DNA from 3 places in the Oceanobacillus sp. FSL K6-0127 genome. Region 1 is predicted to be linked to each of the others. Evidence: riboswitches for the same ligand, from Rfam matches in the RefSeq annotation. Region 1 holds a riboswitch; each other region holds the start of a gene.
What was found. A riboswitch is a leader RNA that binds a small molecule or an ion and turns the genes downstream of it on or off. The one in region 1 is predicted to bind thiamine pyrophosphate.
Positions count from the first base shown of each region.

Region 2: linked by a shared signal. The riboswitch ahead of thiT (energy-coupled thiamine transporter ThiT) and the one ahead of thiW (energy coupling factor transporter S component ThiW) in region 1 are both predicted to bind thiamine pyrophosphate.
Region 3: linked by a shared signal. The riboswitch ahead of tenA (thiaminase II) and the one ahead of thiW (energy coupling factor transporter S component ThiW) in region 1 are both predicted to bind thiamine pyrophosphate.

Region 1 is NZ_CP150287.1:1,129,414-1,139,765, forward strand. It holds gene MHH64_RS05610 (response regulator transcription factor) at 83-793, shown strand; gene MHH64_RS05615 (HAMP domain-containing sensor histidine kinase) at 790-2,250, shown strand; gene MHH64_RS05620 (hypothetical protein) at 2,253-3,335, shown strand; gene MHH64_RS05625 (sigma factor) at 3,458-3,946, shown strand; gene MHH64_RS05630 (helix-turn-helix transcriptional regulator) at 4,127-4,450, shown strand; gene MHH64_RS05635 (permease prefix domain 1-containing protein) at 4,447-4,728, shown strand; gene thiE (thiamine phosphate synthase) at 4,795-5,418, opposite strand; gene thiM (hydroxyethylthiazole kinase) at 5,422-6,192, opposite strand; gene thiD (bifunctional hydroxymethylpyrimidine kinase/phosphomethylpyrimidine kinase) at 6,195-6,995, opposite strand; gene thiW (energy coupling factor transporter S component ThiW) at 7,073-7,558, opposite strand; TPP riboswitch at 7,734-7,849, opposite strand; gene MHH64_RS05660 (LytTR family transcriptional regulator DNA-binding domain-containing protein) at 8,088-9,143, shown strand; gene MHH64_RS05665 (ABC transporter ATP-binding protein) at 9,318-10,166, shown strand; gene MHH64_RS05670 (ABC transporter permease) at 10,163-10,352, shown strand, end outside.
Region 2 is NZ_CP150287.1:3,255,421-3,265,772, reverse strand. It holds gene MHH64_RS16225 (NAD(P)/FAD-dependent oxidoreductase) at 1-558, shown strand, start outside; gene MHH64_RS16220 (VanW family protein) at 1,329-2,201, shown strand; gene MHH64_RS16215 (YceI family protein) at 2,294-2,830, opposite strand; gene MHH64_RS16210 (M3 family oligoendopeptidase) at 3,139-4,920, shown strand; TPP riboswitch at 4,992-5,095, shown strand; gene thiT (energy-coupled thiamine transporter ThiT) at 5,480-6,049, shown strand; gene MHH64_RS16200 (hypothetical protein) at 6,125-6,265, shown strand; gene MHH64_RS16195 (general stress protein) at 6,364-6,714, opposite strand; gene MHH64_RS16190 (hypothetical protein) at 6,849-8,270, shown strand; gene MHH64_RS16185 (Glu/Leu/Phe/Val dehydrogenase) at 8,378-9,757, shown strand; gene MHH64_RS16180 (carbon starvation protein A) at 9,874-10,352, shown strand, end outside.
Region 3 is NZ_CP150287.1:561,488-571,839, forward strand. It holds gene acsA (acetate--CoA ligase) at 1-1,030, shown strand, start outside; gene MHH64_RS02635 (hypothetical protein) at 1,122-1,658, shown strand; gene hmpA (NO-inducible flavohemoprotein) at 1,734-2,963, opposite strand; gene MHH64_RS02645 (Rrf2 family transcriptional regulator) at 3,104-3,544, shown strand; gene MHH64_RS02650 (type 1 glutamine amidotransferase domain-containing protein) at 3,608-4,123, shown strand; gene MHH64_RS02655 (glycoside hydrolase family 18 protein) at 4,267-5,553, opposite strand; gene MHH64_RS02660 (isochorismatase family cysteine hydrolase) at 5,618-6,151, opposite strand; gene tadA (tRNA adenosine(34) deaminase TadA) at 6,240-6,698, shown strand; RNA gene ffs (signal recognition particle sRNA large type) at 6,765-7,030, shown strand; TPP riboswitch at 7,216-7,318, shown strand; gene tenA (thiaminase II) at 7,518-8,207, shown strand; gene dnaX (DNA polymerase III subunit gamma/tau) at 8,410-10,092, shown strand.

The DNA.
Region 1 (10,352 bases):
CCACTAATTATTAACTAAAAATAAACTTTTGCGTTGTCGTTACTAAAGTGACTTATACTTGAGTTAGAGAAGAGGGGGACCTATGGTAGAACAAAGTAAAATTCTTATCGTAGAAGATGATTATGAAATTGCCCGGATTATGAGGGATCACTTAAATAGAGAAGGTTTTCAAGTGACCTGGGCATCGACAGGATTGGAGGGCTTGGAAGATTTTAGAGCCGATGACTATTCTTTAGTGCTCGTGGATCTCATGATGCCAGAGATGGATGGTTTTACATTATGTGAAACCATTCGGTTAGAAAGTGACGTACCGTTATTAATTGTTAGTGCTAAAAATGAGGATGAAAGCAAAATACGTGGATTGGGTCTTGGTGCAGATGATTATTTAACCAAGCCATTTAGCCTGAAAGAATTGACTGCTCGAGTACATTCTCACCTAAGAAGATACGAGCGCTATACAAAGAAGCATTATAATGAGCAGATTTTTCATTATAAACATGGGTTAGCCATTGACTTTTTGAATGAAGCTGTATTTTTAGATGGGAAAATTCTCTTTCTAACCACTAAAGAGCGGGAGATTTTGTTTTTACTTGCTAAAAATCCATTTATTACGTTTGAAAAAGTGAAAATATATGAGCATGTATGGCAATTGATGAATGTAGATGGCAATAATACCGTAACCGTTCATATTAAAAGTCTTCGCACGAAGCTAAAAGATACAGGAAAGCAAGCGAGATTTGTCCAGACCGTTTGGGGTGTTGGGTATCGTTTTATAGGAGAACAAGTTGGATGAAGATTAAAAACTGGCTTATGATAAGTTATTTGCTCGTTATGGTTTTACCGATTGCCGCTATTTATTTACTCTATATTAATTTAAGCGCTTATGATCAAGATCAGGATTTAATGGAATATCTAACTTTTCAAAATGTCGTTACAAATCTGGAAAGCGAATTAAAGGAAGAAGCCTTATATAAAATTCAGTCTGACGAAAACTACCAGCATTTGCGTAGTCTGGCAGATGATAATCTCAAAATCGATTTATTTCGTTATGATGGCGTTCAGTTGTTTTCTACGATGAATACACCAGGAAACCCGCAGCTTTTTCAAGTGAATCAAGAAAAATTATTTCAGAATTTAAATGAATATCAGAAAAAAACGCGAACCTATTCGGTGAAAAAGCCAGTATTTGATGATACGAATCGGGTAGTTGGTTTATATGAAATTACATTAGGTAGAAAAGCGTGGGTAGAGACCTCCAATCAACGTACGACGATGATGTTTATATTATTGGGTATCTTTTTCATTGCACTCTATTCAGTGGTTATGCTCTCTATCAACCGTAAGCTGAATCGACCTTTGTATCAGTTACAAGAACATATGAAAGCATTTGCGGCAGGTAAGAAATTGAATCAGGAGCTGGTTCAATCGAAGGATGAAATTGGAGTAGTTATTACACATTTCGAGCAAATGAAAGCTCAAATAGCAGAAACGAGAGATGCTCTTGCCAAACAGCAGCATGAAAAAGAATATATGGTTGCCTCCTTATCTCATGACTTAAAAACACCATTAACCGTTATTCGAACATACACCGAAGCTTTGGAAAATCACCATTTATCAAAAGAAGAAAAAGAAGACTATCAAATGATACTCTATGAAAAATTAGAACATATGAAGCAAATGATCGATGATTTATCAATATTCACCTCGCTTCAATCAACTGATAATATGCTCCATATCGTACAAGTAAATGGGGAAGAGTTTTTTGAAATGCTGTTTTCTGGTTATGAAGAGCCATGCTTCAAAAAAGATATAGAACTAAACACCGAACTGCATGTTAGGAATTCCTACATGCTTGATCCGAAACAAATGATTCGCCTTGTTGATAATTTAATGGATAATAGCATTCGCTATACTCCGAAACATCGTCGTATTTGGTTAGCTGCCATTTCATCGAGGAAGCCATTACCAAATTGGGTATTCCCAGAGTTTAAAGATGATGTGAATTTATTCAGGGAGGGTGGGACTGTGATGCTTATTCAGAACGAAGGAAAAGGCATAAAGCATAGTCAACTAGAAAAGATTTTCCAACCATTTTATCAAGATGATGCTTCACGAGGAAAAGGGGCAACTTCAGGTCTCGGATTAAGTATTGCAAAAATAATTATGGAAAAGCATGATGGGGAGATAAAAATTTGGTCAACTGAAAATAAGGGCACATTAATTGCCTGCTGGTTAAAGGAGAAGGGTTAATCATGAAGTTTACGTGGAGAAAAGGTTTGATTTTACTAAGTCTTATTACATTAATATTAGGAGGCTGTTCACAAAATATGGAAGTTTCTGCAGAGGAAATTATCCAAAATGCTATTGAATCGGAGAAGGATGTAAATGCCTATCAAGGTGTAGCGGAAATGAAAATGTTTGAAGGAGAAGAAATGACACAGCATATCATCCTGGAGGAGTATGTTGAAGGCGAGAAAAGAAAGGTTGTTACGAACGATCAAGTACTAAAACAAGAAGTAGAAGTATTAAATGATGGCACTACAATGCTTATCTATGATAAAGCAAATAACCAGGCGCAAGAAATGGATACGACAGAGTTTGTAGACTTTGCAGGTATAAGTCCTAAAGAGCAATTCAAAACGATGATGGGGATGATGGGGGAATCTCATACCTATGAAATGGTTGGGGAGGAACAAATGCTTGATGCTGATACATTCCACATTCGGGTAAAAGCGAATGAAGCGGATAATTTACTAGGAGACATGGAATTATGGGTGGATCAAAAAACGTGGTTTGTTGTGAAGCTTGTTTCAGAAACAGGAGATATTCGAACAGAATTCGAGTATACAGAGTTGGATTTCTCACCAGACTTTGCAGATGACACGTTTACGCTTGATATTCCGGAAGATATTGAAATTACAAACTTGGAAGAGGATCTAGAGGAATTGGGGCCAGAAACAGTTACAGTAAAAGAAGCCGAGGAAGCGCTGGGCCAAGCGTTCCTTGTATTTCCAGAGGAAGCATATCATCTTGCAAGCATGCAAATGTATGATTTCTCTGCTGGATTGAATCGGCATGAGCTGGAGTTAATGTATAGTTCCAAGGAGAATATCCCATTGTTTTCGTTGTCTGTGTTTCCAACTCCCGATGACATGCCAGTTGAAGAAGCGGATTTAGAGATTCGAGGAAATGCTGCAGAGTATGAAGAGGTAATTAAGAGCATTGTTTGGGATGAAGATGGTTTACGTTATTCGATCGTAATAACGCATCCAGATATAGATGAAGAAGAAATTGTGAAATCGACAGAAAGAATGATTTTGAGTTCGGAAAAGTAATGAAAAGATGAGCGAGAAAGTTTACGAAAAGATTTGCTGCAGCTAAGCAAGTATTACAAACTTTTCTAGCTGCATAAGTGGAAAAAGGGCTAATACAGGAAGCATAGTACGGAGGTTAAAGGATGAGGGAGATAGGGAGACGAGTTATTAAACAGGTGAAAAAAGGAGATCATTGTGCATTTAAGAAGCTTGTTCAGCATTACCATCAATCAGTCTATAAAATTTGCTACATGATTATCGGTGACAATAAAGCTGCTGAGAATATGGCTGAAGATATTTTCTTGCATGTTTATAATCATATTGGCGATTATCAGGAAACTACTAGAAAATTTTCGCTGTGGCTGTTTCAAAAAACGGTGAACCTAGCTCGTAACCAATTCAATGAAAAAAATCAGACCGGCGTGCATGCTAATCCCGTATTAAATAAAGATAATAATATAAAACTTATATTGATGAACATTTCTTTAAAAGAGAGATTAGCTTTAACCCTAAAATCTAGCAATCATTTATCCATTCAGGAGATTAGTGAAGTTTTAGAAATCCCCAATTCCACTACCCTAACCTATATTTGGCGAGGGAGAGAATCGCTGCGCACGATGATTAGTCAGTAATTTGTTCTATTGCGTTTAATAAATGTACCAGTTCCATTATTTAAGGGGACTGGTACATTTTTTCTCGTGGATTCTGCTGACGGGTACATTTTCGTTTGCTTTTTATTGCTTTTACCCTTGTGATACGAGGTGCATCGTAACATACTGGTATTAACAGGAAAAAAGGGGTGAATATGCGTAATGGATAGGGAAATGATGAAAGGAAGCATTGATTTATTGATATTGTCTTTAATTTCCCAGCGCGATTTGTATGGTTACGAAATTACCAAAATTTTAAGACGGTTAAGCGATGATGCGTATGATATGAGTGAGGGAACGCTGTATTCGGCTTTGAAAAGATTAGAAAGAAAACAGTGGATTAAGTCTTATTGGAGTGATACAGAAAACGGAAGGCGGAAATATTATCATCTAACCGAAACAGGAAGAAAAGAACTGCAACAAAAACAGAGAAATTGGAAAATGATTGAATTCCTTGTAAATAAGAGTTCGGAGGGATTAACATGACGCAAGATCTCAGAAGATTTGTTGAAAAGACAGTTCAACAAATTGAGGGGAATCAACAAGAGAAAGATGACTTATACGAAGAATTGCTGATTCATTTGGAGTTGTCCAAGGAAGAATTTATCAATGCGGGGTTATCCGATAAAGAAGCGGAAAAGAAGGCAATGGAGCACATCGGCAATGAAACAAAGGTCGGTGGGCAGATCCAACAAGCAATGTTTCCTTTTCGAAAAGAAATGATGCGGGCACTTGCCATTGGATCCTTACTTTTTCATAGTTAAGGATATCTCGAAAGTTAGACTTTTGAGATATCCTCTCTTGCTAGATTCAAAAGCGGTTCCTACAAGCTAAATCGCTTTAACGGCTTTAGCAATATCTTCTGCCTGTGTAATCACGGAGATAAACGAGACACCATCAGCCCCAGCTTCAAGCACAGATTTAGCATTCATTGTATCAATCCCGCCAATTCCGACAATAGGAAGCGTTGGGGATTGTGCGCGTAATGTCTGAATCCACTCCAACCCAACAGCCGCTTTCGCATCCGTTTTTGTTGTTGTGGAAAAAATTGGACCCGCACCAATGTAATCAACAAGATCTATCGGGCTTCTATCAACTTCATCCGTTGTTGATACAGAGAGTCCAATAATTTTATTTGGAAAAGCTTGACGTAATTCTTCTGCTGATCGGTCATCCTGACCAACATGTATACCGTCTGCATCAAGTAATTCCACAAGCTCGACATCATCATTCACAATAAATGGAATGTGATAGCTTCGGCAAATTGCTCGTAACTCTTTACCTAATTCCAATTTCGCATTGCCGTTAAGTGATGAAGGACCTTTTTCTCGAAACTGAAATGCTGTTATTCCAGCCTTAGCTGCAGCTTCCAGTATATCTCCAGGATTACGGTCGCAATTTTGACTGCCCATAATAAAATACTTTCGTAAGGATGGCTTCATTGGAAATGACATGTTTTATTTTCCCTCCAGTTGTTCGGGTTCTAATGAAAGTGCGTCGATAAATGGAGCTATAAATGTTCCTGACCCGTTCACTGACGGACTTGCGGCTGCATGGGAGGCGGCTAATCCGTAAAAATGAACAGCTGTGAGTAGCTGTTCTTCAATTGGGTCATCCGTTGTTAAGCAGGCGGTTAGTATGGAACCTAGCAAGCAACCAGCACCTGTTACTTTAGCTAGAATTGGATGCCCAGTATGATTCTCCATGCAGGATTTTCCGGTGCAAATAATGTCTATTTTACCTGTAACAACAGCGGTCGTTTTGTATTCCAGTGCGACGCTGCGAGCGATATCTTCAACATTACCTTCACCAAGCGATTCCACGCCCTTTGTTTGCCAAGGGATATCGACCAGATGTGCTAATTCACCAGCATTTCCTTTAATAGCAGTAGGCTTTACCTCTTTTAAAATTTGTTTAACAGCAGTTGTACGAAATGTCGTTGCAGCAACACCTACTGGGTCAAGTACAACGGGAATTCCTTTTTCATTTGCCTTTTTACCAGCAAGAATCATTGCATCTAGATCCTTTGCTGTTAAGGTACCGATATTTATTAAAAGACCATCCGCAATAGAAGCCATATCCTTTGCTTCCTCTTCGGCTTTTGCCATTACAGGGGCGCCACCAAAGGCTAACAGTCCATTTGCGGTAAAATTCATGACAACCTGGTTCGTTAAATGATGAATGAGCGGTGTCTTTTCCCGTACACTTTTAATAATTGTTGGATTCATGTTTAGCACTTATCCTTTCGTATTGCCCAATGGTTTGTTGGACCACTCCCAGCTCCAAGGTCGAATGAATACTTAATTGCCGCCGTGACAAAATCCTTTCCATTTTTAACAGCGTCATACAAAGACAAACCTTTACTTAAATAAGCAGTGATTGCTGCAGCGTACGTACAACCAGTTCCATGTGTGTTTTTAGTATCAATTCGCTCTGCTGAGAAGCTGTGTAAATTTGAGCCATCATAAAGGAAATCAATTGCTTCCCCTTCTCTGTGTCCACCTTTGATTAAGGCAGCACCAACACCGAATTCCTTCACAAGCAGTTCTGCAGCTTGTTTCATATCATCTGTTGTTTTAATCGTTTCTCCAATAAGAAATTCAGCTTCTGGAATATTCGGTGTTACAAGTGTTGTCAGGGGTAAAAGCTGTTTGCGTAAATAATCACGTGCCTCTTCTTCGATTAAAGCATCTCCGCTCGTTGCAACCATAACAGGGTCCAGGACATATGGAACTTGAAGTGCTGCTATTTTTTTCTGGATAACTTTCATCATCTCCTGATTGGCGATCATTCCAGTTTTCAGTGCGTGAATAGGCATATCAGAAATCACGGAGTCTAATTGCTGTTCAATTATTTCAATCGGTACATGGTGAACGGCTTGAACACCTGTTGTATTTTGAGCCACAACCGAAGTAATTACGGACATCCCATAGCTTTGCAGCTCTTGAAATGTTTTTAAATCAGCGTGGATACCTGCACCGCCACTTGGATCTGTACCGGCAATTGTAAGTGCACATGCTACTTGTTTCATTGGTTATACACCATCCTTTCAGAAGATACCTCACATATAAGTGTCGTTATTTCAAATCCTTTTATAAATCATGCAATTTAATTACGAATTAAACGTTTACTTGAAACCCTGGATACGATAAATAAGCCGATAATAGAACCAGTAATACTACTAACAAGAAATGGTGGGATAAAGGCGAATGCTCCGGCAGAACTTCCCATAAAAATGTAAGCAAATGGGACAGCGAAAAGTGCACCGAAAATCCCGCTTCCAACGCCTTCACCGATAGCGGCTAATGATTTCTTGCTGGATTTTTTATAAAGATAACCTGCTAAAAAGGCGCCAACCATCGCACCGGGAAATGCTAATAATGTCCCTAGCCCGAGCATATTGCGAAGCAAGCTAATCATAAAAGCGATAACGACAGCTGGACCTGGTCCAAGCGTAACAGCTGCCATGACATTAATTGCATGCTGGACAGGATAGGCTCTAGCAATTCCAGCGGGAAACCATAATAGTTGAGCGGTGATTGTCCCAATTGCAATAAATACTGCCATAGTAGTTAATAAACGTGTTCGATTCATCAAGTCCTCCATTTCTGGGGTATCACAAAAAGCAGTGATGTAAACCAGTACGCTTCTTTATAGCAATTGCTGCTTCCTGGATTTTGAAGTTTAGCTACGGACACGGAGCTAGAACTGGACGTAAAAAAGCTAGATCCATTAGGACCTAGCTTGATACGTGTGAAAAATAGTTTAGACATATGTCAGACTACTTCCCTCCGCTGGTATTAACCAGATCAGGTCCATAAGAGTCGGGAAATGATACACGCTTCCCTCTCAGCCCACGCTTTTTGGGCACCCCTAGTAGTTTAAATGCGATAGAATTGTAAATTCATCTCTAAGCTTAACAAATTTTTTAACTTTTGTCATTATTAACATGGAAAACATGGTATAACTAATGTAGTCTGCTAATTATATAGTAGAAGCGTTACGAAAAAAATGGTACATACTCTTGATTTAGCGGAACGTGATTGCACTTTTTATTGTGTAATGGGAGATAACAATGAATAAAAGGATACATATAAAAAAGTATTAAAGAAAGGCTGATAGAATGACAATTTTAACTATGAAAAACATAGAAAAACATGAAAAGGATACACAGCTATTTCCTGCTTTTAATTTAGAAATTGCTGAAGGGGAGCTTACTGCCATTTATTCAACGCTAAATGTTCGAAGCACGCTTTTAAATATGATTCTCGGAAAAATCCCCATTGTAAATGGGGAAATCCGTGTAAAGGAAGTAACTATTGCAGAAAACAAGCGAGGATTTTTACATCAAGTTGGTATTTGCTTTTTTGAAGATGGGATGTATGAGAGATTAACGGTTTCTGAGTATTTTCGATTTTTTTATGACTTATATGAAGTTAAACAAACGTTTGAACGAGTTATCCATCTAACACAGCTGGAAGGAAAGAAAAACAAGAGAATTAGAGATTTAACATTTTCGGAAATGAAACGTGTACAATATGGACGTTTATTGATTCAGGATCCTTCTTTATTTGTTTTTGAGGAGCCTGATTTGAATGTAGACATGGAGACAAAACGTGTATTTATTAATATTACAAGAAAGATACAAGAAGAAGATAAAAGTATACTTGTTCTAACTGGGAATATGGAAAGTGCCGTCACGGTTGCTGATCGTGTTTATCGATTGGATGAAGATGGTTTACGAATTATTGAGACGGAAACAGAGGAAGATACAGAGGAAAGAGATACAGAATTAATTCCAGCAGAAGAAACAGATAATGAAAAAGACACAAAGCCAATTCAATTGAATAAAATTCCAACGAAAGTTAACGATAAAATTGTTTTATTTGACCCCCCTGAGATTGATTATATTGAAAGCAATGATGGTCAAGCAAATATTTACATAAAAGGGGAAGCATTTCCAAGCTCACTCACCTTAACGAATTTAGAAGAGCGCCTGCAGCATTTTGGATTTTTCAGATGTCACCGCTCGTATATTGTAAATTTACAAAAGGTTCGTGAAGTGATCACATGGACTCGAAATAGTTATAGTTTGATTTTGGATGACAAGGAAAAGTCGCAGGTTCCGCTGTCTAAAACAAAAATGGCGGAATTAAAAGATCTACTCGGCCTTAAATAAGCTCCGTTCATCGAAAAAGTAGAAATATCAAGACTTGCAACTCGGATAATTGAGCGTTAAAAATGCGCCATTCACCTTGAAAAATACTCTTTTCATAGGAAATATGCTGATTTCCCTTCGCTTTCCATTTATTCTAGAGTCACAAACAAACGAGATCTACGGGGAGGAAGAATTTTGGAAAACATTATTGAAGTGAAATCATTAGCAAAGATTTTTGGTAATAAAGCTGCATTGGAAGATGTAAGCTTTCAAGTAAAAAAAGGAGAGACATTTGGATTTTTAGGACCGAGTGGTTCTGGAAAAACGACAACTATAAAAATATTAACTGGACAATTGATGCAAACATCTGGAGATGCGACCGTATTTAATTTGCCTGTTGCTTCATTAAATAAGCCATCCTATCGAAAACGAATTGGTGTTATTACAGATAATAGTGGATTGTATCAGCGGTTATCAATTTATGACAATCTGAAATTGTATTGTGAGCTTTATAATGTGCCATCGAAACGAATTAGTGAAGTGTTAGAGATGGTTAATTTGACGGATGATACGAAAAAGGTAGTTTCAAAGCTTTCAAAAGGAATGCTGCAGCGTGTCACGTTAGCAAGGGCCTTCCTGCATGAGCCGGAATTGTTGTTTTTAGATGAACCAACATCTGCTTTAGATCCAGTGAACTCAAAGCATATTCATGATGGACTCCGCAAATTGAATGAAAAAGGAACAACCATTTTCTTGACCACACATGATATGAGTGAAGCGGAAACACTGTGTAAACGCGTTGCATTTTTGCATAAAGGAAAAATACAGTTGCTCGATGAGCCGAAAGTTCTTCGCAGACAATTTTCGGATTCCTCTGTAACAGTTGAATTAAAAGATGGACGCGAATTAAGTTTACCAGGTGGTTCGAAAGGCGCGGATGAAATATATAAGTACCTATCAACCGATCAGATCGTTTCCATCCATTCAAATGAACCAACATTAGGAGATATTTTTGTAGAAGTAACAGGGAGGGAATTAGTATGACTTTTTCAATGAAACGTGTCATGGCAATTTTTCAAAAGGATATGAAGGATTTATATAAAAATATGTATGTATCGACAACAATTTTAATGCCGCTCATTTTTGCATTTTTTTATGGTCGAATGGATAATCTTACAGTAGAAGTTCACTATGTAGTAATTAACTTGACCTTAGCCATCGTTACAGCAT
Region 2 (10,352 bases), 2.1 Mb from region 1:
AAGTCGCTTGAAGATCGCGGTGTAGAATTTAGAATTGGTGCTCCAATTAAAGAATGTACAGAAGAAGGATTCATCGTTGGTGATGATAAAGAATTAATTAAAGCTGGAACTGTTGTGTGGACAGGCGGTGTCACTGGAAATCCTGTACTTGCAAAATCAGGTTTCGAAGTATTTAAAGGTAAAGTAAACGTTGATGCTGACTTAAGAGTTCCGGGTGTTGAGGACATCTTTATTCTGGGTGACTGCTCATGGACAATGGATAAAGAATCAGGTAGACCATACCCACCAACAGGTCAGTTAGCTACACAAGAAGGGGCAACGGCAGCTGATAATATTATTGCTTTATTACGTAACGAGCCATTGAAGGATTTTGTATTTTCTAATAAAGGTACAGTAGCATCTCTAGGTATTAGCGATGGTATCGGAAATATTCTTGATGGCACAAAATTAAGAGGTAAAGCAGCAGCAGCAATGAAAAAAGTTGTTGATGACCGTTCACTTTACATGGTAGGTGGACCAAAAACAGTTCTGAAAAAAGGTAAATTCCGTCTATTCTAGTGTGTGTTCAAAAAAGAGGCTGAAAAGGACCGAGAAGTTCGAGGCGGCGGAGTTTTGAGTACCGAGTTGCCACAGGATGTGGTGACTTCGATGTTCGACACAGGACGTGTCGGTTTTTATTTAGTCGAAGTTCCTTTATTCTCGATGTGTCATTTACACCGGACTTCTTTAACATCCTCTTCTAAGCAATTTTATCAAAATAAGCACTAAATCTGGGAGGTAGTTTCAATGAAAAAGCCATTATGCGGGTTATTGCTTGTGTTGCTATCCATTGTCGGATATCGAATTGCGAGTGATTATTTAGAAGATAATCGAGACTTTAGATAAGCGATAAAGACCATCAAAACTTTAGTTTTGATGGTCTTTCTTTATGAAATCTATAGAAGATAGAAACTTCGTACTAACTCCTCAGTTTCTATCTTCTAGTAACTTCAATAATCGCTGTCTGGGATCGCTACGGGCGAATTTTCCCTGACAAGTAGGTCACCTTGAACTCATCTCTGGCAAATAGAAAAAGAATAAGAAGAATCAACCGAGGGAAGGCTTATCAAGCAGATTAGAAAAAATAGTGAAAAATCTACTGAGATGGAAGTCAAGTCGACAACTCCATGCTTTGGAAATTAAGTTGACAGTGCTTTCCCCCTTAATGGCACATTACGACGCACTTTCTTTCAAATGTAATGATTAGCAAGTTTCTTCTCAAAAATTCAATGTCTCCCACAGGAATGAATTCATTCGTTTGATTCATACTAACGGTGGGAGGTGTTGTTTTGCGCTTGTTTTTATGTGCTTTGTTATTACTAGTAGGTACTCCGCTTTATGCCCAAGCCAGCCCTATTCAACTGAAAAACAAGGTGATTACCTTAAAAAAAGTAGAAATTGAACAGTATGGATTAGATGTAATTGATGCTTCTTTTATAGACAATAATAAATTACACAAACTTATGGATAGTCTGGAAAGTGAAGTTTACCAAGAGCCTCAGGACGCCTTTTTTAAAAAAGATGGAAGAATTATTGCTGAAAAGCTGGGAGCGGCTTTAGACAGAGATAAATTCGAGTATTTATTTAGGGAATTATATTATAGTGATAAAAATGGAAAGCTTCATGTACCTGTATTTCCAGTTTATCCTAAGGTTGACTCTGGTTTACTTAAGGAAATAAGCACAAAAGCACTTGGAAGTTATTCAACCTACTATAATCAACGTAATTCTGAGCGAACCGATAATATTGCTCTCGCTGCCGAAGCAATTAATAATACGGTTATTTTTCCTAGAGAGACATTTTCGTTTAACGAAGTAGTCGGAGAAAGAACTGTTGAAAGAGGCTATAAGAAAGCTCCCGTGATTGTAAAAGGCGAGTTGGCGGAAGATATTGGTGGCGGTATTTGTCAAGTATCATCAACGCTTTTTAATGCAGTGGATCTAAAAGGGATTCAAATTGTAGAAAGATATGCACATAGCAGACGTGTTCCATATGTACCGCTGGGAAGAGATGCAACTGTTAGTTGGTGGGGGCCAGATTTTGTGTTTAAAAATTTATATAATGAACCAGTCTTAATTCGAGCCAGTTCACAAAATGGAAGAATGCTTGTTACAATTTACTCCTCAGATACCGTAGAATATTTTAACGGAAATGCAGAATAATCTGTAAGCACTTGCTTTTTAGAGGCTAGGTTGAATATAGGTTAAAGTGAAAAGCACAAGTAACTTATGCAAGTCACTTGTGCTTTATGTGATTATCCTTGTTTGTGAAGTTCAAGTTCGAAGTGGATTTTAACATCTTCGCCAACGAGTACACCACCAGTTTCAACTGCTGCGTTCCACGTTAAACCAAATTCTTTACGGTTAATTGTTGTTGTACCACTGAAACCAGCTACAGTTGCTCCGCCCATTGGATCTTTACTTTGTCCTTCAAACGTTACGTCAAGTGTAGCAGGCTTTGTAGTTCCGCGAATTGTTAATTCACCAACAACATCATATTGATTAGAAGCTGTTTTCTTAATGTCTGTTGCAACAAATGTCATGTTCGGATGGTTCTCAGCATCAAAGAAATCTGCTGAACGTAAATGATTGTCACGATCCTCATTTCGTGTGTTAATACTATTTGTATCAATTGTTACTTCAATTTTTGCGTCTGTCATATCTTCAACATCTGCTTCAATTACTGCATCAAATTTATCAAACGTTCCTTTTGCTTTCGAAATCATCATATGCTTTACTGAGAAACCAACCTCACTATGAACTTGGTCAACGGTCCAAACTGTTTTTGCCATATTAAACTACCTCCATTTATTATAATTACTTTCTGTTACTAAGTATATATTCATAATCAACTGATGTCAACTGGTTTTAATTAAAAATAAATTAATTAAAACTAAATTAACATTTCATTATGGTATATTCCCGGAAGAATTGAAGGTAAAACATGCTTCATTCATTTTTTAGTTTTAAAGCACTTGATTTTAAGCGGGGTAAAAAAATAAGTATATAAATTTTTTCCAATTCCGTGATTATCATCTGAAATTTCGTTATAATATGAAGATAGGGTAAAAGATAAATTATCAAATTAAGGGGAGATTTCATGCAGTTGACTTTAAATCCAAGATGGGACTTGGATACACTATTTCCGGGTGGAAGCGAATCAGAACAATTTCAAGCGTACGTTGATAATATAAAAGATGAAATGAAGGGGCTTTCAGTGATGGTGGAGCAATTTAATCCACAGGAGGAAGACTATGAATCTGAATTTGTGCAGATTATACATAAATTAGAAACGACAGTCAAAAAACTTCGTGAGGCCTCTGCTTTTGTAAGCTGTCTCAGCGCACAAAACGTAAAGGATGAGAAAGCCGATATATTAGTTGGGCAGCGAAGTGTTTTATCAGCAGAGATGGGGTCTATTACAACAAAATTAGATCAAAAGTTAATTATAATTCCAGATTCGAGTTGGGAAGCCTTATTGCAACTCCCTGAATTAGTGGATATTGCATTTGTTTTAGATGAAAACAGAACAGAAGCAAAAGAAAAACTTCCTGAAGAACAAGAAGTACTAATCAATGATTTAGCGGTAGATGGCTATCATGCTTGGAATCAAATGTATGGAGCAATCGTAGGAAACATGACCGTGGAAATTGAAGAGAAAGGAGAACACAAGAGCTATTCTGTAGGTCAAGCGTCCAATAAACTAACAAGTCCTGATCGTAAGGTACGTAAACATGTTTTCGATCAGCTGAGTAATGCTTGGGAAGAACAATCTGCATTATTTAGTCAGACTTTAAATCATTTAGCCGGCTTTCGTTTGGAAACATACAAACACCGTGGATGGGAACATGTTTTAAAGGAACCGTTAGCAATAAACCGGATGAAAAAAGAAACGTTGGATGCAATGTGGACAGCTATTATAAATAATAAAAAGCATTTTGTAACGTATTTAAATAAAAAAGCAGATTTACTCGGTTTAGAGAAATTAAGTATTTACGATATCAGTGCTCCAGTCAGTACGACTGTAAAAACATCAAGCTATACAGAAGGTGCGAAATTTATTGTTGATCAATTTCAAACGTTCAGCCCGAAGATGGCAGGATTTGCAAAAATGGCATTTGAAGAAAGGTGGATTGAAGCGGAAGATCGTGCAGGTAAACGACCTGGTGGATTTTGTACGAGTTTCCCAGATAGTGAACAGACACGCATATTTATGACGTATTCAGGTACATCATCAAATATTTCTACTCTTGCCCATGAATTAGGTCACGCATACCATCAGCATGTGATGAATGATGTTAATGGTTTAAATCAGCGTTACGCAATGAATGTAGCTGAAACTGCCTCCACTTTTGCGGAAATGATTGTAGCAGATGCTTCTGTAAGAAATGCCCAAACGAAAGAAGAAAAACTCGCGTTACTGGAAGACAAAATTCAACGTAGTGTCGCCTTTTTTATGAATATTCATGCAAGGTTTTTATTTGAAACGCGATTTTATGAAGCGCGTAAGCAAGGGATGGTTTCTTCACAGCGCTTAAATGAATTAATGGTCGAAGCACAAAAGGAAGCTTATTGTAATAGTTTAGAAGAATATGATCCAAACTTTTGGTCCTCTAAACTACATTTTCATATTACAGGTGTTCCGTTTTATAATTTTCCATATACATTTGGCTATTTATTTAGCCTTGGTATTTACGCGTATGCAAAGGAGAAAGGCGGCAGCTTCGAGGATGATTATATTGCCTTACTAAGAGATACTGGTCGAATGACAGTAGAAGAGCTCGCAAAAAAGCATTTAAATGCTGATCTCACGAAACCGGAATTTTGGGAAAGTGCTATTGGATTATGTGTAGAAGATGTAAAGGAGTTTCAACGTTTATAATTGTTTTTGTAATTAATTTGTTCAATTCAAATAAATAAGGTACAATACAGGTAACAAAAAAGTAAATAGAAAAAGCCTGCAGGGGGAGTCGTTTTGACTGAGAGTGAACATTATTGTTCAGACCCTTTGAACCTGTTAGTTAATTCTAGCGTAGGGATGGTAGTCTTTTTGATGGAATAAAAAAAGTAATGTGAGCGAAGCAGACTACTTAATTGTAGTCACCATCAGAAAGCTTCCCTTGACATTACTTTTTTGCGTCTAAAATGCGATAAAGGTATATGTTCAAAAGGAGGATAAAAAGGACCGAGGTCGGCTACAGTTGCAACGCCCTGGGGCTGTGTTTACTCGCCCCACAGAAAAGCTTTGTTGCAACACCGACACTAGCACGTCCTGTGCGTCGAAGTTCGAGGCGGCGTAACTCCCCCGGACCAGGCTTCCACAGGATCTGGTGACTTCTGTGTTGCTCACAGGACGTGGGCGATTTTAGCAGAAGATCCCCTGCGATGCGTCATTTTTACCGAACTTTTTGAACTGCCTCTAAAAGGGAGAGTACTTAACATTGAATTCAAAACGTACGTTATTTTTGGTAGAGGTAGCGATTTTTACTGCTTTAGCACTTCTCTTAGACATCCTTCCAATATCATTTAAAATTTGGGCGCAAGGCGGATCTGTTTCGTTTGCGATGATCCCGGTTTTTATTGTTGCGTTCCGTTGGGGGATTAAAGGGGGATTGCTCTCGGGATTCCTTTGGGGAGTTTTGCAAGTGGCAACAGGAACGGCTTACGTTCTAGAACCATTACAAGGATTTATTGATTATGCAATTGCCTTTACGGTACTTGGCTTTGCTGGTTTGTTTGCTAAGAAAATTCAGGAGGCTGTTAAATCCGGCGAATCGAAGACGTATTTAACCTATATTACGCTTGGTGTTTTCGTTGGCTCTGCATTACGCTTCGTCGCTCATTATGTGGCGGGTATTGTGTTCTTTGGTTCGGCCGTCGAAGGGCAGCCAGCTTGGTTATATTCATTAATTTATAATGCATCTTACATGGTTCCATCTTTTATTATCAGCACTGTAATTGTATTTTTCTTGTTCCACAAGCAGCCAAGAACATTATTAAATGCTGCGTAAAATGTTATACATTCGCTCACATAAGAATAACCTCTTTTAAGAAGAGGTTATTCTTTTTAGGAAGGAGATAAAGTAATGCAAGAGTTAATCGGTATATGTGTGGAATGTTTGGAAGAAATCTATTGTGAGAATGGTTTCTTTGATGGTGTACACAAAGAGGGAAAATTATTTTGTAATGATTGTGCAGATAGGGAGGAAGGACATGGTATCACATAATAGAAGAAAAATCTCCCAAAAGTCTTAGGGAGAATGGGCAGTTGGGAATGCCCCATGCTCCTAAGACTTTTGGGAGGTCAGATTTTCTGTATACGTATTTACACGAGCATTTCTTCTACGAAATCATGATTGGTAACGATCAGTAGAATCTTGCCGTCATCCAAATCCTCTTCGTAATTTTCTGCTTCTACAGTAGTGACACCAATCTCCTTCAGCTTCGTACGTAATTCATCACCTTGACTATTAAACATATTCCCTACGGCACTTGAAAAATCCATCTCTTTCATCCCAATTGTATTCGCATCCACACCTTCTGCTAGACGACCAGTTCTTTCATCATCATGTGTAAGAATATAAATATCGTCTCTTGCTACACCTTTTGTTTTTAATTTCGTAATGTCAAGTTTAATTTGTGTTTCATCTACATATTCTTTTACATATGGTTTCATGTATAAATTCCTCCTTTTGAAGTTATATATTATGTACCCGTTGTTTAATTAATAAAACATCCAGTGTTCGAATCTGTCGCATAACGCGATTTTTACGCATAGGTTATAGCACATCCAAAAGGGAGGAATACGTAATGGTTTTAACATTTTCCCATGTGCTTTATGGCTTATTTACGCTTATTGTTATCTTAACAATGATATTTCGTAAAGGTGTTGTATTTCCGACACTATTAGGTACCTTTATTATTGGTTGTTTTTACACTGGGAGTATTGTAGATGGACTGACGACAATCTTTCGCGCTAATTTAGTAGCTGCGCAAGAGCTATTCAATATATTTCTAATTATCACCTTTATGCTTGCGTTATTACATGCACTTCGAGATTTAGAAGCAGACAGAAGGATGGTTGAACCGTTCGAGAAAATGATGGTGAATGGTCATGTTTCCTTTTTTGTCCTAGTAGGGGTTACTTATGTTATATCGCTATTCTTCTGGCCCACTCCTGCAGTTCCATTGATTTGCGCGTTGCTCGTTCCAGCTGCGGTACGTTCTGGATTACCAGCAATGACAGCAGCCGTTGCGATTGCTTTAGCGGGGCAAGGGATGGCACTTTCCTCGGATTATATTGTTCAGGTAGCACCTGGACTATCTGCTGCATCTGCTGGTGTTGATATTGCAACAGTTGCTGATAAAGCCATGATTTTATCGCTTGTTACTGGAGGAGTAGCCATTCTGTTTGCATATGCATTGCTGCGGAAAGGAATTCGAAAAAAGGGCGATGCACGAATTGAAAAAGATTTAAAAGGATTACAGTCTACAACAACTTCAAATCATAAAGCTCAAACAAAACACGTTACATTTTGGAGTAAAACGTTTGCTTTTGTTGTTCCGTTAACATTATTGGCTGTTGTAGGTTTCATGATTTATGAGAAGCTTCTTTCTGGTAGGATGAGTGGTTTAGAAGGAGGGGATGGTGCAGCATTTATTGGGGGAGTAGCAGCTGTTCTATTACTGATTATTACATTTGCATATGGGAGACACCACGCGCTGGATTACATTAGTAATCATATTACAGATGGATTTGTATTTGCATTTAAGGCGATGGGACCTGTGATCCCGATTGCAGGATTCTTCTTTCTGGGAAGCCCTGAATTTTCAGGGAGTATTCTAGGAGTAGAGGAGAATGCGCCAGCACTTTTATTTGATCTTGTTCAGTCAATACAAGATTATCTCCCGCAGAGTGCGTTTCTTGCAGCATTTAGTCTATTAATAATTGGAATCATAACTGGTCTTGATGGATCGGGCTTCTCTGGCTTGCCATTAACAGGGGCATTAGCAGCATCTTTACAAAACAGTGCAATAGATGCATCTACCCTTGCTGCAATCGGACAAATGGGAGCTATTTGGACTGGGGGAGGAACAATTGTAGCTTGGTCTTCCTTAATTGCAATTGCTGGATTTTGTGGGGTATCTGTGATGGACCTCGTACGGAAGAACTTTATTCCGGTAATATGCGGTTTAATTATCGCTACTGTATTTGGAATTTTTCTGCTTTAGGTGCGTTCCGATTTTATAATAGGATATTATTGGTAGAGGAGGAAGCAATCATTTGTTACACTAGAGAAAAGTCGGGAAAGTTAAGTAAAAAGAAAGGGAGTATCGTCATGCCAATCAATACAGTTGATATGATCGAGAAGTCATTGGATACCTTGTTTAATGGAACAGAATTCTTAAATGATATTCAAGACCAGAACAGGGAAAAGACTTTTCGAGCGTTAAGATCAATCTTATCCACTCCGAATCATGTAGCAAAATCCTTTCTTCGGGTTACACTTGAAAATGAAGAGGTAGTTCGAATTCCTGCTTTTCGAGTACAGCATAATAATATATTAGGCCCGTACAAAGGTGGTATTCGTTTTCATGAATCGGTTCATGAAGATGAGGTGATTAATCTTGCTACTCTAATGACGCTAAAGAATGCACTGCACGAAGTCCCTTTTGGTGGAGGCAAGGGTGGTGTTGTGATTGATCCGAGAAAATATAATACACGTGAGTTAAATTTAATATCGCGAAAATATGTACAGTATTTCAGCGATATTATAGGACCGGATAAAGACATTCCAGCACCTGATGTAGGGACGAGTGAACGGGAAATGGATTGGATGATGGGGGAATACAAAAGTATTCATCCAGGTAATAGCTATCGTGGAAGCTTTACTGGTAAAAGTGTTGTCAATGGAGGGTCACTAGGACGCAAAGAGGCGACTGGAAAAGGTGTCTATTACTCGTTTCGTTATTTATTACATGACTTCATCGAAGAGAAGAAAGCGTGGCTAACCGAACGGGAAAACACAGCTGCTAAGAATTTACTCCGTCATCAGGATAAGCGGTTGGAAGTAGCAATACAAGGTTTTGGAAATGTAGGATCAGTTGCAGCGCTAGAAGCACATCAATGCAAATTATTAAATAATAAAGTCATTTCTGTAAGCGATCACAATGTTGCGCTCTATAATAAGGATGGGCTAGATATACCAACACTTGTTAAATATACAACGAAAAACCATGGGGATTTACCGAAAACTACGCATGAATTACAAACAGCAGGCATAAATGCTAGTATACGACCACGTGAAGAATTATTAACATTAGATATAGATGTTCTATTTCTGGCAGCTCTTGAAGATCAGATTCATGAAGGAAATATGGAACAGATAAAAGCAAAAATAATCGTTGAAGCAGCAAATGCACCAATTAACAATGCTGCAGATGATTATTTAAATAAAAATGACGTTATTATAATTCCGGATATTTTAGCAAATGCAGGTGGCGCAATTGTATCCTATTTTGAATGGCTGCAGGGAAGGGAAACGCAATTTTATTCAGAGAAAGAAGTTTATACTAAGTTATATGAAAAAATGAAAGAGACCTTTCATGTTGTATATCCAAATTATTTTTCGGATCAGTTAACATTAAGACAACATTGTTATCGGCATGCCGTGCTGAAATTATCGACTATATTGTATAGGCAGGGAAAACTTTATTGAAGGTTGAAAAGAGAAGGCTATTTCGGTCTTTTCTTTTTTTTGCGTAACATGAATATAACATAATCTGATTACATAGCATGTACTGGGTAAGAATAAATAAAAGAGGGGGGAAATAATTGAATGCGATCCTAGTTGCTCTTATTGGCATGGTTATTTTTGCTTTAGGTTATCGCTATTATTCAAAGTTTATTGGAGAAAAGATTTTCAAGTTGGATCCCAACTATGTAACGCCAGCTCACCGGTATAAAGATGGTGTTGACTTTGTCCCGACTAATAAGTTTATCTTATGGGGACATCATTTTACCTCTGTAGCTGGGGCTGCACCGATTGTAGGACCTGCAATTGCCCTTTATTGGGGATGGTTACCTGCCTTTTTATGGGTAATTTTAGGAACAGTATTTGCAGCAGGGGTACATGATTTTGGTACGTTAGCATTGTCCGTTCGGAATAAAGGGCAATCTGTTGGAACGATTGCTGAAAAGTTAATTGGTAAACGTGGAAAGATTTTATTTCTATTTATAATTTTAACCCTTGTACTCATGGTTAACGCCGTGTTTGCATGGGTAATTGCAAACCTATTTATTACGTATCCATC
Region 3 (10,352 bases), 570 kb from region 1:
TGCTATGATTCAGCATTACGCTACAGGTGAATGGGTACTCGATCTGAAAGAAGATGATGTATATTGGTGTACTGCGGACCCAGGCTGGGTAACTGGAACAAGCTACGGTATCTTTGCACCTTGGTTGCATGGTGTGACAAACGTGATTCGTGGTGGACGTTTTACGCCAGATGACTGGTATGAAACCCTGGAGAAAAATAAGGTAACGGTATGGTATACCGCTCCAACAGCATTGCGGATGCTTGTCAGTCACGGTGAAGAGGCATTAAAGAAATATGATCTTTTAGAATTACGTCATATCATGAGTGTTGGGGAGCCATTGAACCCAGAGGTTGTTACATGGGGATTAAAAGCATTTAATCTACGCATCCATGATACATGGTGGATGACCGAAACAGGTGCACAGCTCATTGTAAATCTACCTGCATTGGAAATTCGCCCAGGTTCGATGGGGAAACCAATTCCTGGTATTGTAGCATCGATTGTTGATAATGAAGGAAATGAACTACCTCCAAATCAGATGGGGAATTTAGCAATTAAAGAGGGTTGGCCGTCGATGATGCGGCAAATTTGGAATAATCCTGGTAAATATGAAAGCTATTTTATTAATGGCTGGTATGTCTCTGGTGATAGTGCATATCGTGATGAGGATGGTTATTTCTGGTTCCAAGGACGCCTGGATGATGTCATTAATACATCTGGTGAGCGGGTCGGCCCATTTGAGGTTGAGAGCAAATTAATTGAACACCCAGCTGTTGCTGAAGCGGGAGTCATTGGAAAACCGCATCCAGAACGGGGAGAAATTATTAAAGCATTTATTTCCTTGAATGAAGGATATGAAAAATCGGATGAATTATTAGAAGAAATTCGTCAATTTGTTAAAACAGGTCTTAGTGCACATGCTGCACCAAGAGAAATCGAAATTCGCGATAGCATTCCTAAAACGCGAAGCGGTAAAATTATGCGTCGTCTGTTGAAATCTTGGGAGCTGGGCCTTCCAACAGGAGATACATCGACATTAGAGGAGTAAAATCAAAAAGCTTTGGTTGTCGCTTTAGTGGCGAGGACCAAAGTTTTTCTTTATGCTATACGTTATAGAGAATAGGATAGGGGCGTTTATGATGAGTGATAAGTATGTATCCGACGATCCAGTTCATCTTTATCCCGAAACATCAATCCATATGCTCCCAGGAGATGTGCTTTATTCACATAAGACAGCATTATCTTCCATTGTCGTCGGACATGCTGGGATTATTGGCGAGGATTTTCGAATTTATCATGTAAACAGATGGCCGAGCTATGGGCATGGAGATAGTATGCCTATTTATTTAAGCAGGCATAAAAAGGGCGAGAAGCTGACGATATTACGACATCCGAATAAGGAGGAAGCTAGAAATGCTGCAAGGTGGGCAAAGCAGCATAAAGAACAGGTAAATGCTTATCAGTATACGAGGAATCTTCGAAATCTCCAACAAAACTATTGCTCTAAATTTGTCTGGCAAGCTTTTTACTTTGGAAATGACGGGAAGGTCGATCTTGCAACAACGAAGATAAAGCAATCCACAAATCTTAATCCTAGACGGTATATCATGCCAGCGCAAATTTATCGAGGGCTGCAACGAATTGGAGCATTCGCTAATGTGCTCTATCGTGCGTAGTTTTTTGTGAAAAGGTGCTGCCAAACAAGCGTAGAAAAAAAGACAGCCTGGAACGGCTGTCCTTATAAATGCTATTTACCTGGTGATATCCTCGGACGGTCCAAAGATTTCAAAATGAATATCTGTGTCATTCACTTGATATGCTTTCAAGTGTTGATACATCGCACGCATAAATCCCTTCGGTCCACAGAAATAAAATGCGGCATCGTTTGTTGGAAGTATGGATGATAACCAATCATAATCAATTCTACCTGCTTTATCAAAAGAATCTCCTTCACTAGGGCTGTCATACACGGTATAACTTTTCACATGGTTATTTTGCCCAGCGATTTCTTTGACACGCTCTTTCATTGCATGGAATTTACTTGATTTTGCAGCGTGAATATAAATAACCTCACGTTCAGGCTGCTCCTTAATTGCTGTTTCAAGCATGCTAATCATAGGTGTTAATCCCACTCCGCCACTCATTAGGACGAGTGGTCTAGTGTCTTCTGCATCTAAAAAGAAATCCCCAGCTGGTGCACTGATTGGTAGGATGTCTCCTTCATTAATATGTTCATGTAGGAAACTTGATACAACTCCCTTGGGCTGGTCTTCGAAAGCATCCTCACGCTTTACACTAATTCGGTAAAATTCCCCTCCAGGAGCACAGGATAAGCTATATTGACGTAAATGGTTATAGTTTTCTCCGTCAATGACAGCCTTTACGGTAATATACTGACCGGGTTGATAGGAAGGGAATGCTTCTCCATCTTCTGGCTGCAGATAGAACGATGTAATAACATCACTTTCGACTTCTTTTTTGATTACTTTAAAGTTACGATAGTCTATCCATCCACCAGTTGTTGCTTTTACTTCAGTATACATTTCGGCTTCAACAGAAATAAATACATCTGCAATCACACCATATGCTTTTGCCCAAGCATCGATAATTTCGTCTGTTGCTGCATCTCCTAACACGTCTTTAATTGCTAGTAATAAATTCTCTCCAACAATTGGATAATGCTCTGGCTTAATATTTAAGCTGCGGTGTTTTTGGGCAATTTGCTTTACAACGGGTAAGATAGCTTCTAAATTGTCGATATGGACAGCAGCTGCATAAACCGTATTCGCAAGCGCTTTAGGTTGGTCACCTTTTCGTTGATTTGTTTGGTTAAAAATATTCTTTAATTCTGGGTGGTTTTCAAACATCATTTGATAAAATCGTTTTGTTATTGCAGTCCCGTGTTCCTCTAAAACTGGTACAGTAGCTTTTATTATGTCTCTTGTTTTTTGATCTAATCCAGTAGCTGTTTCTGTTGTCATTTCAAAGCACTCCCTACAGTTTTTTAAAAGATGTATTTCTAATACATGTTTAATTATAGATGTTTTATTTGCACTGTATCAATAGTGAAAACGGGTTTTGTGTTACAATATTGTGAAGAAGTAAACGAGGTGATTCATTCATGCAATTAAAGAAGTATACGGATTACGCATTGCGCGTTTTAATTTATACAGGTACAAAACCGAATGATGAGCTTGCTAGTATTAAGGAAATCTCAGAGGTTTTTAACATCTCGCAGCATCATTTAGGAAAAATTGTCTTTGAATTGAACAAAATGGGCTTACTTGAAACGATTAGAGGGAGAAATGGTGGTATCCGACTGGCAAAGCCTGCATCGGAAATCAACGTAGGTTTACTTGTTCGGAGCCTCGAAAGTGATTTTAATTTACTTGAATGCTTTGATAAGGGAACAAATCATTGTGTGATTACCCCAGCATGTACCTTAAAACACGCATTGAATAAAGCCTTGCATGCTTTTTTTAAGGTGCTTGATGAATATACGGTTCAAGATCTAATTTCGAATGAAGAGGAATTGCGAGCATTAATGGGCATGGATCGGTGATGTTTTATTTTCCTTACAAAGGGAAGACTCTTTATGAATCAAATCATAAGGAGCGGATGAGCAATGGGTAAAAAAATAGCAACCGTCATTACCGATATGTTTGAGGATGTGGAATATACAGAACCAGCAGAGGCTTTTAAAGAAGCTGGGCATGAAGTAATCACGATTGAAAAAGAAAAGGGCAATAAAGTAACAGGGAAAAACAAGGAAACTACGTTAACGATTGACCATGGTATCGAGGATGTAAATGTCGATGATTTTGATGCATTATTCATCCCTGGTGGCTTTTCACCAGATATTTTACGGGCGGATGATCGTTTTGTTAAGTTTGCTAAAGGTTTCATGGATGCGAAAAAACCTGTATTTGCAATTTGTCATGGACCACAGCTGTTAATTACAGCGAAAGCGTTAGAGGGCCGAGATGCAACAGGCTACAAATCGATTCAAGTTGATATGGAGTATGCAGGAGCCAAGGTTGTCGATAAAGAAGTAGTCGTTTGTCAGGATCAGCTTGTGACAAGTCGTCAGCCAGATGATATTCCAGCTTTTAATCGTGAAGCTTTGAATCTGCTCAAGTAAGAATTAAAAGTGGGAGTCTATTGTTAGATAACGGAAAAGGAAACCACAATTAACAATATGTAAAAATAGGAAGACCGTCTCTAATCAAATGGAGACGGTCTTTTCGATCTTCTTGGCGATATTAATATCTAGTACATATTCTATTATAGTTTGGTTATCGTAAATTGATCGTCTAGTAAAAGCCAATTTTGTGGAAAGGCTAGACCTAGCTTCCAATATGCAATACCTAGTAGGTCGAGTTCACGAATCATATCGAATTTTGCCTGAATTGATCTGGCATCTTCAAACCATACCTCGTGTTCATTCCCCTCTGCATCTGTATACGTGAAAAATGGCGCCTGTGCGCTCGTGTCATATTGAATGACAGCATTATTTTCCCTGGCAATTGCAATCGCTTGCTGTGGACTTACGGCACGAGCAGCTTCTCCACCTTCAACAAAGGGTAACGTCCAATCGTATCCATATAAATTTTGGCCTAATAATATTTTATCTGCGGGAATAACTGTTAAGGCGTAATCAACAACATTACGAACTTGATCAATTGGCGAAACAGCCATCGGAGGACCGTAGCTATAGCCCCATTCATAAGTCATTAATACAACAAAATCTGCTATCTCCCCATGAGCAGCGTAATCGTGAGCTTCATACCACTGCCCTGTTTGAGTGGCGCTTGTTTTTGGCGCGAGTGCAGTAGATAAGAGTAAGCCTTCCTGAGAAAATCGCTCCTTTGCTTTACGCAGAAATGCGTTGTATGCTTCCCGATCATCAGATGGCAGAAATTCAAAGTCAAAGTGGATATCGGTAAATCCTTGTGTCTGCGCTGTATTCACAATGTTATCCAATAGCGTATTTTGAACCGCTTGTACGGTTAAAATGATATGACCAAGCTCATCACTAAACCCAGGTCCTTCCAAATTTGTCACAACCATTGCCATTGCTGTATCTGTGTTTGCGGCAATCTCCTGTAGATTCCCGATGGGTGGTGAAGTCAATGAACCATCGCGATTGACTCGATAGCTAAATAATGCAAGGAAAGTTAGATAAGGAGAATTTTTAGCAGCAGCATTTTCCAAGGTTTCAGAAACCGTATCACCAAAGGGTTCAATATAAGCATACGATGTAATCGCGCGCTTAGCACGAGGCGGGATGTAAATCCGCAAGCCAATAGGAAGTGTCATCTCTGGTGAAATATTATTAATCGTTGCTAGTTCCTGATAGGTTATCCCAAATCGGTTGGCAATGGAATAAAGGCTATCACCTTGTTGAACAAAGTAAAACTGACCAAAAATGGGGATGACCAGTGCTTGCCCGATGACGAGATCATTTGGAGCATCTAGTTCATTGGCATTCGTAATGGCGACAGCAGTTGTATTATATGTATTAGCGATTGAAGTTAATGTTTCCCCTTCTGTAACAACATGAATTTGCAAGAGAACTTCCTCCTTCAAAACAGTTTCTCATTTCAACTTATGTGAAGGAGGTCAGCTATATGACTTAAAGTGGGTCGATATTTGCCTTCATTACAGAACGGATTAAATATAATGCATAATCATTGTTCTCCTTTGCTTCGGATGCCATGCAATTTGCAGGAACGTGCATTCCAAATTGGTACATATACGCATCCTTGGCAGTAAAAAGAATGCAAATGTCTCCGGCAATACCAGCCATTAGGAGATGGCTTCGTTTTAAATCTGTAAGCAAAGATTGCAGTGGCGTCTGGAAAAAGGCAGAATGCTGTGGTTTAATAAGAAAGTAATCATCTTCCTCTGGTGCGAGTGCCTCAATAATTTCCTTGCTTCTATCATTTTTACAGTTTTCAATAATTTTATGAAAGTCTGCTTGCCATAATCCGTAATGGTCATTAACATAAATAGTAGGTAGATTTTTTTCTTTGGCGAATTTCTTCAGCTTAATGAGGTTCGGGAGGATTGCTTTCGTATTTCGATATAAATCATCACCGCCATCAAAGTCAAAATCGTTGATAATATCGACAAATAGTACAGCAGTGTTATTTAATGATGTATCCATTTATGAGTCTCCTTTATTCGGTATGACTACTTAACAGTATTTCCTCTTTTGGATTGATTCAAACTTTAAAACAAAGTGTTGTGATAATATGAGTGATGTAAAATTTATGGAAGCGGCAATTGAAGAAGCCCAAAAAGCTTTAACATTAAATGAGGTTCCAATTGGTGCGGTTATCGTATATAACGATGAAATCATTGCAAGGGGCTATAACTTGCGAGAATCCTCGCAAACGACGCTTTCCCATGCTGAGCTTGTTGCCATTCAAGAGGCAAATGAAAAGATTGGAAGCTGGCGACTAGAGGATTGTACGCTCTACGTTACATTGGAGCCATGTCCGATGTGTGCAGGTGCTATTGTCCAATCGCGAATTAAACGTGTTGTATATGGAGCAACTGATCCGAAGGCAGGATGTGCGGGCACATTAATGAATTTATTGAATGAACCTCGCTTTAATCATCAGGTTGAATTAACGGCAGGTGTTTTACAAACAGAGTGTGCTGCATTACTAACGGATTTCTTTCGAGCACTTCGAAAAAGAAAAAAATAGTCGTAAACCGGGCGTATCCGCTTTTGATGTTGCATTTTGTCGATAATTTCGCTATAATGGTAAATACCGTGCTAGGTGGGGAGGTAGCGGTGCCCTGTACTCGCAATCCGCTATAGCGAGGCTGAATTCCCACTCTAGGTGTGGCGATTTTATGGTCTGCCTTAAGGGAGTGGTGTTGACGCCCGGGTCCTACGCAACAGGAACCCATGAACCCTGTCAGGTCCGGAAGGAAGCAGCAGTAAGTGGAATTTTCTGTGTGCCGTGGGGAAGCCTAGGCCGAGCCATGAACTTAAGTAACGCATAGGGTCGTCACATCGAAAGTGGGTGCACGGCTACATAATGCAATCAAACACTCTTTTAAACGCTATAAAGCATTTGAAAGAGTGTTTTTAAATTCACCTAGAAAAAATCTTTCTAAGCTGCATGCCATATGGATAAGAGTTGGATGTTGGGATTTTTTTCGTGTGAATTATTTTACTTTTATGAAAAAATGGAATAAGATAGAAATAGAATATAAAAAATCCACTAGGGGTGCCATTTGGCTGAGATAAGATTCATTTCTTGATCCCTTTGAACCTGAACTGGCTAGTACCAGCGTAGGGAAGTGGAGCTGGTGACGTATACATAATTCTGTAACTGTATATAAAACCACTCCATTTCGGGGTGGTTTTTTTGTTCTTCATTCTAAATTTATAGAAAGGAGATGTTTTGATGGATGTTATTGCAAAAATAAGAGAAGACTAGCCGTTTATTTTTAATATTACCAATGAAGCTGTAGTAGAAGTAGGCTATTAAACAAAATTAGGGGAGGAATTTTCTATGCGTTTTTCAGAGTTATTGCGAGAGGCTACGAAAGAGAGTTGGAAATTAAGTCTAAATCATCCGTTTGTACAGGGTATTGTAAGTGGTGATTTGCCACTGGAAACATTCAAAAATTATATTCTGCAGGATATCTATTATTTGAAGCATTACGGCAAGGTGCATGCTTTTGCGGCTGCACATTCAGATGATTTTCATGTTGCTGCTAAGCTGGCAGAAAAAGCAAAGAAAACAGCAGAAGCAGAGCTAACAGTGCATAAGGAGCATGCAGGGATTTTAAAGATTACCAATGCAGAAATTGAGAATTTTAAACCTGCACCAACTGCCTATGCTTATACATCGCATTTGTACCGTGCATCGTTGTCCGGAAGTTTAGCTCAAATTGTAGCTGCAATGCTACCATGTTACTGGTTATATGCTGATATTGGTTTGACTTACAAGGACGCAAAACCGAAAGAAGAAATTTACCAAAATTGGCTGAACACGTATGGTAGTGAGTGGTTCCAAGAGTCCACACAGGAAATGATTGACCTGCTCGATGGATTAGCGGAAAAGGCAAGTGAAACAGAAAAAGAGAAAATCAAAGAGCAGTTTATTCTTGCGAAAGAATATGAGCTCGCATTTTGGGAGATGTCCTATACATTTGAAACATGGCTTTCGGAAAAAGCAACGAATCCGGCATCTGTTTAAAATTATAAAAACCAGGGTGGCTGATGATATGCCATCCTGGTTTCTTAGTCCCATAGAACAAACAAATCTTCTCCACCTATAACGAAATGTGATAGTAACTCCAGATGAATGTTACAAAAAATATATTTAACCCTGTTTTGGTTCACATTCACCCCTAAAATCGGGTATAATTAGAAATAGATCATAGAGGGGAATCTGTATTATGAGCTATCAAGCTTTATATCGCGTTTGGCGTCCAAGAACTTTTGAGGATGTCGTAGGACAAACACATATTACGAGAACACTGCAGAATGCGATTGTACAAGATAAATTTTCGCATGCTTATTTATTCTCTGGGCCAAGAGGAACAGGGAAAACAAGTGCTGCCAAGATTTTTGCCCAAACAATTAACTGTGAGCATGCACCAGTCAAAGAACCATGTAATGAATGTGATGCATGTCGTGGCATTTTGGATGGCTCGATTTCAGATGTTATTGAAATTGATGCTGCATCCAATACGAGTGTCGATGATATTCGTGAAATCCGAGACAAGGTAAAGTATGCTTCAAGCGCAGTACCATATAAAGTGTACATCATTGATGAGGTACACATGATTTCAATTAATGCATTCAACGCATTACTAAAAACGTTAGAAGAACCACCAAAACATGTCGTCTTTATTTTGGCAACGACCGAGCCACATAAAATTCCATTAACGATCATTTCTAGGTGTCAGCGATTCGATTTTAAACCGATATCCAATCAGGCAATTGTAGATCGTATGCAAACGATTATGGAAGCAGAGAATATTTCTGTTTCGAAAGAGGCATTGGATACTGTTGCATTAGCAGCAGAAGGTGGAATGCGTGATGCGTTAAGTATTCTGGATCAAGCAATTTCCTATAGTGAGGACCAGGTAGAACTCGATGATGTGTTGGCTGTTACTGGTGGTGTTTCCCAGAAAGTGCTCACCGATATCGTAAAGGCCATGCATGAAAAAGATGTGGAACAGGCGTTACAGCTATTGGATGATTTGATCCAACGGGGGAAAGATCCTGGACGATTTGTATATGATCTGATTTATTTTATGCGTGATCTATTGCTTTTCAAAAGTGCTCCATCGCTAGAAGGATTGTTGGAGAGAGCAAGAGTGGATGATAACTTCCTTGCGCTTTCTGATTCTGTATCAACCTCATGGATTCAGGATGCAATTATCCAACTGAATCAGTGCCAACAAGAGATCAAGTGGACGAATAGTCCAAAGGTATTTATCGAAATAGCGGTACTCACGATTACCAATCGTTATCATGCCCGGGAGCAGGCGACAGCTGATGTTGATTCAGAAGCAGTAACAAAACTGATGAGCAAAATGTCACAATTGGAAAAAGAGCTTACCAATCTGAAGCAGCAGCCTGCACAGCCTGTTCAAGCACCAGCTGCATCTGAGAAGAGAAGGCAGCCTGCGAGAGGATCGAAAAATAGCTATAAAATCCCGTTTGAGCGAATTCGTGATGTGCTTGGAAAAGCAGAAAAGCCTGCATTAAAGCAAGTACAATCACAATGGGCCAACTTTTTAAGTAAGCTAAAGCAAGTGAATGCACCTGCACATGCAACGATACAGGATAGTAAACCTGCAGCTGCATCCGCAGATTCACTCGTTGTCGCATTTAAATATGAAATCCACTGCTCCTTATTTTTGGATAATCGGGAGACAGTTGAATCCGTACTTACGAGTGTGATGGATAAGCAATTAACGATTATCCCAATTCCAGATAATGATTGGACACAGCTCCGTACGGAATATATAAGCAAACAAGATAAGCCTAAAGATGAAGAACAAGGAGACCCACTAGTGGATGAAGCTAGGAAGCTCTTTGGAGATGAATTACTGGAAATACATGATTAGGAAACAAAAGCGCAAGCGCCCGGTTAGCGACGTACGGACTGATCCGTAGGAGATAAAGGAAACATGCCCCTTTAGGGGTATGCCGATGTTAGGCGTAGCCTGATTTTAATCGGCCATCCTTTTACCTAGAGTCGATGTTGACTTCACCACAAGGGTATAAATGCGACTAAGCCTCTGGCGCAGCCAATCGGCAAGTCTTGCTAGTCGTTGGGCGCTGGAGCTGGACTTGGCTGCTCCAGTATAAGGAAAAAAATAATAAT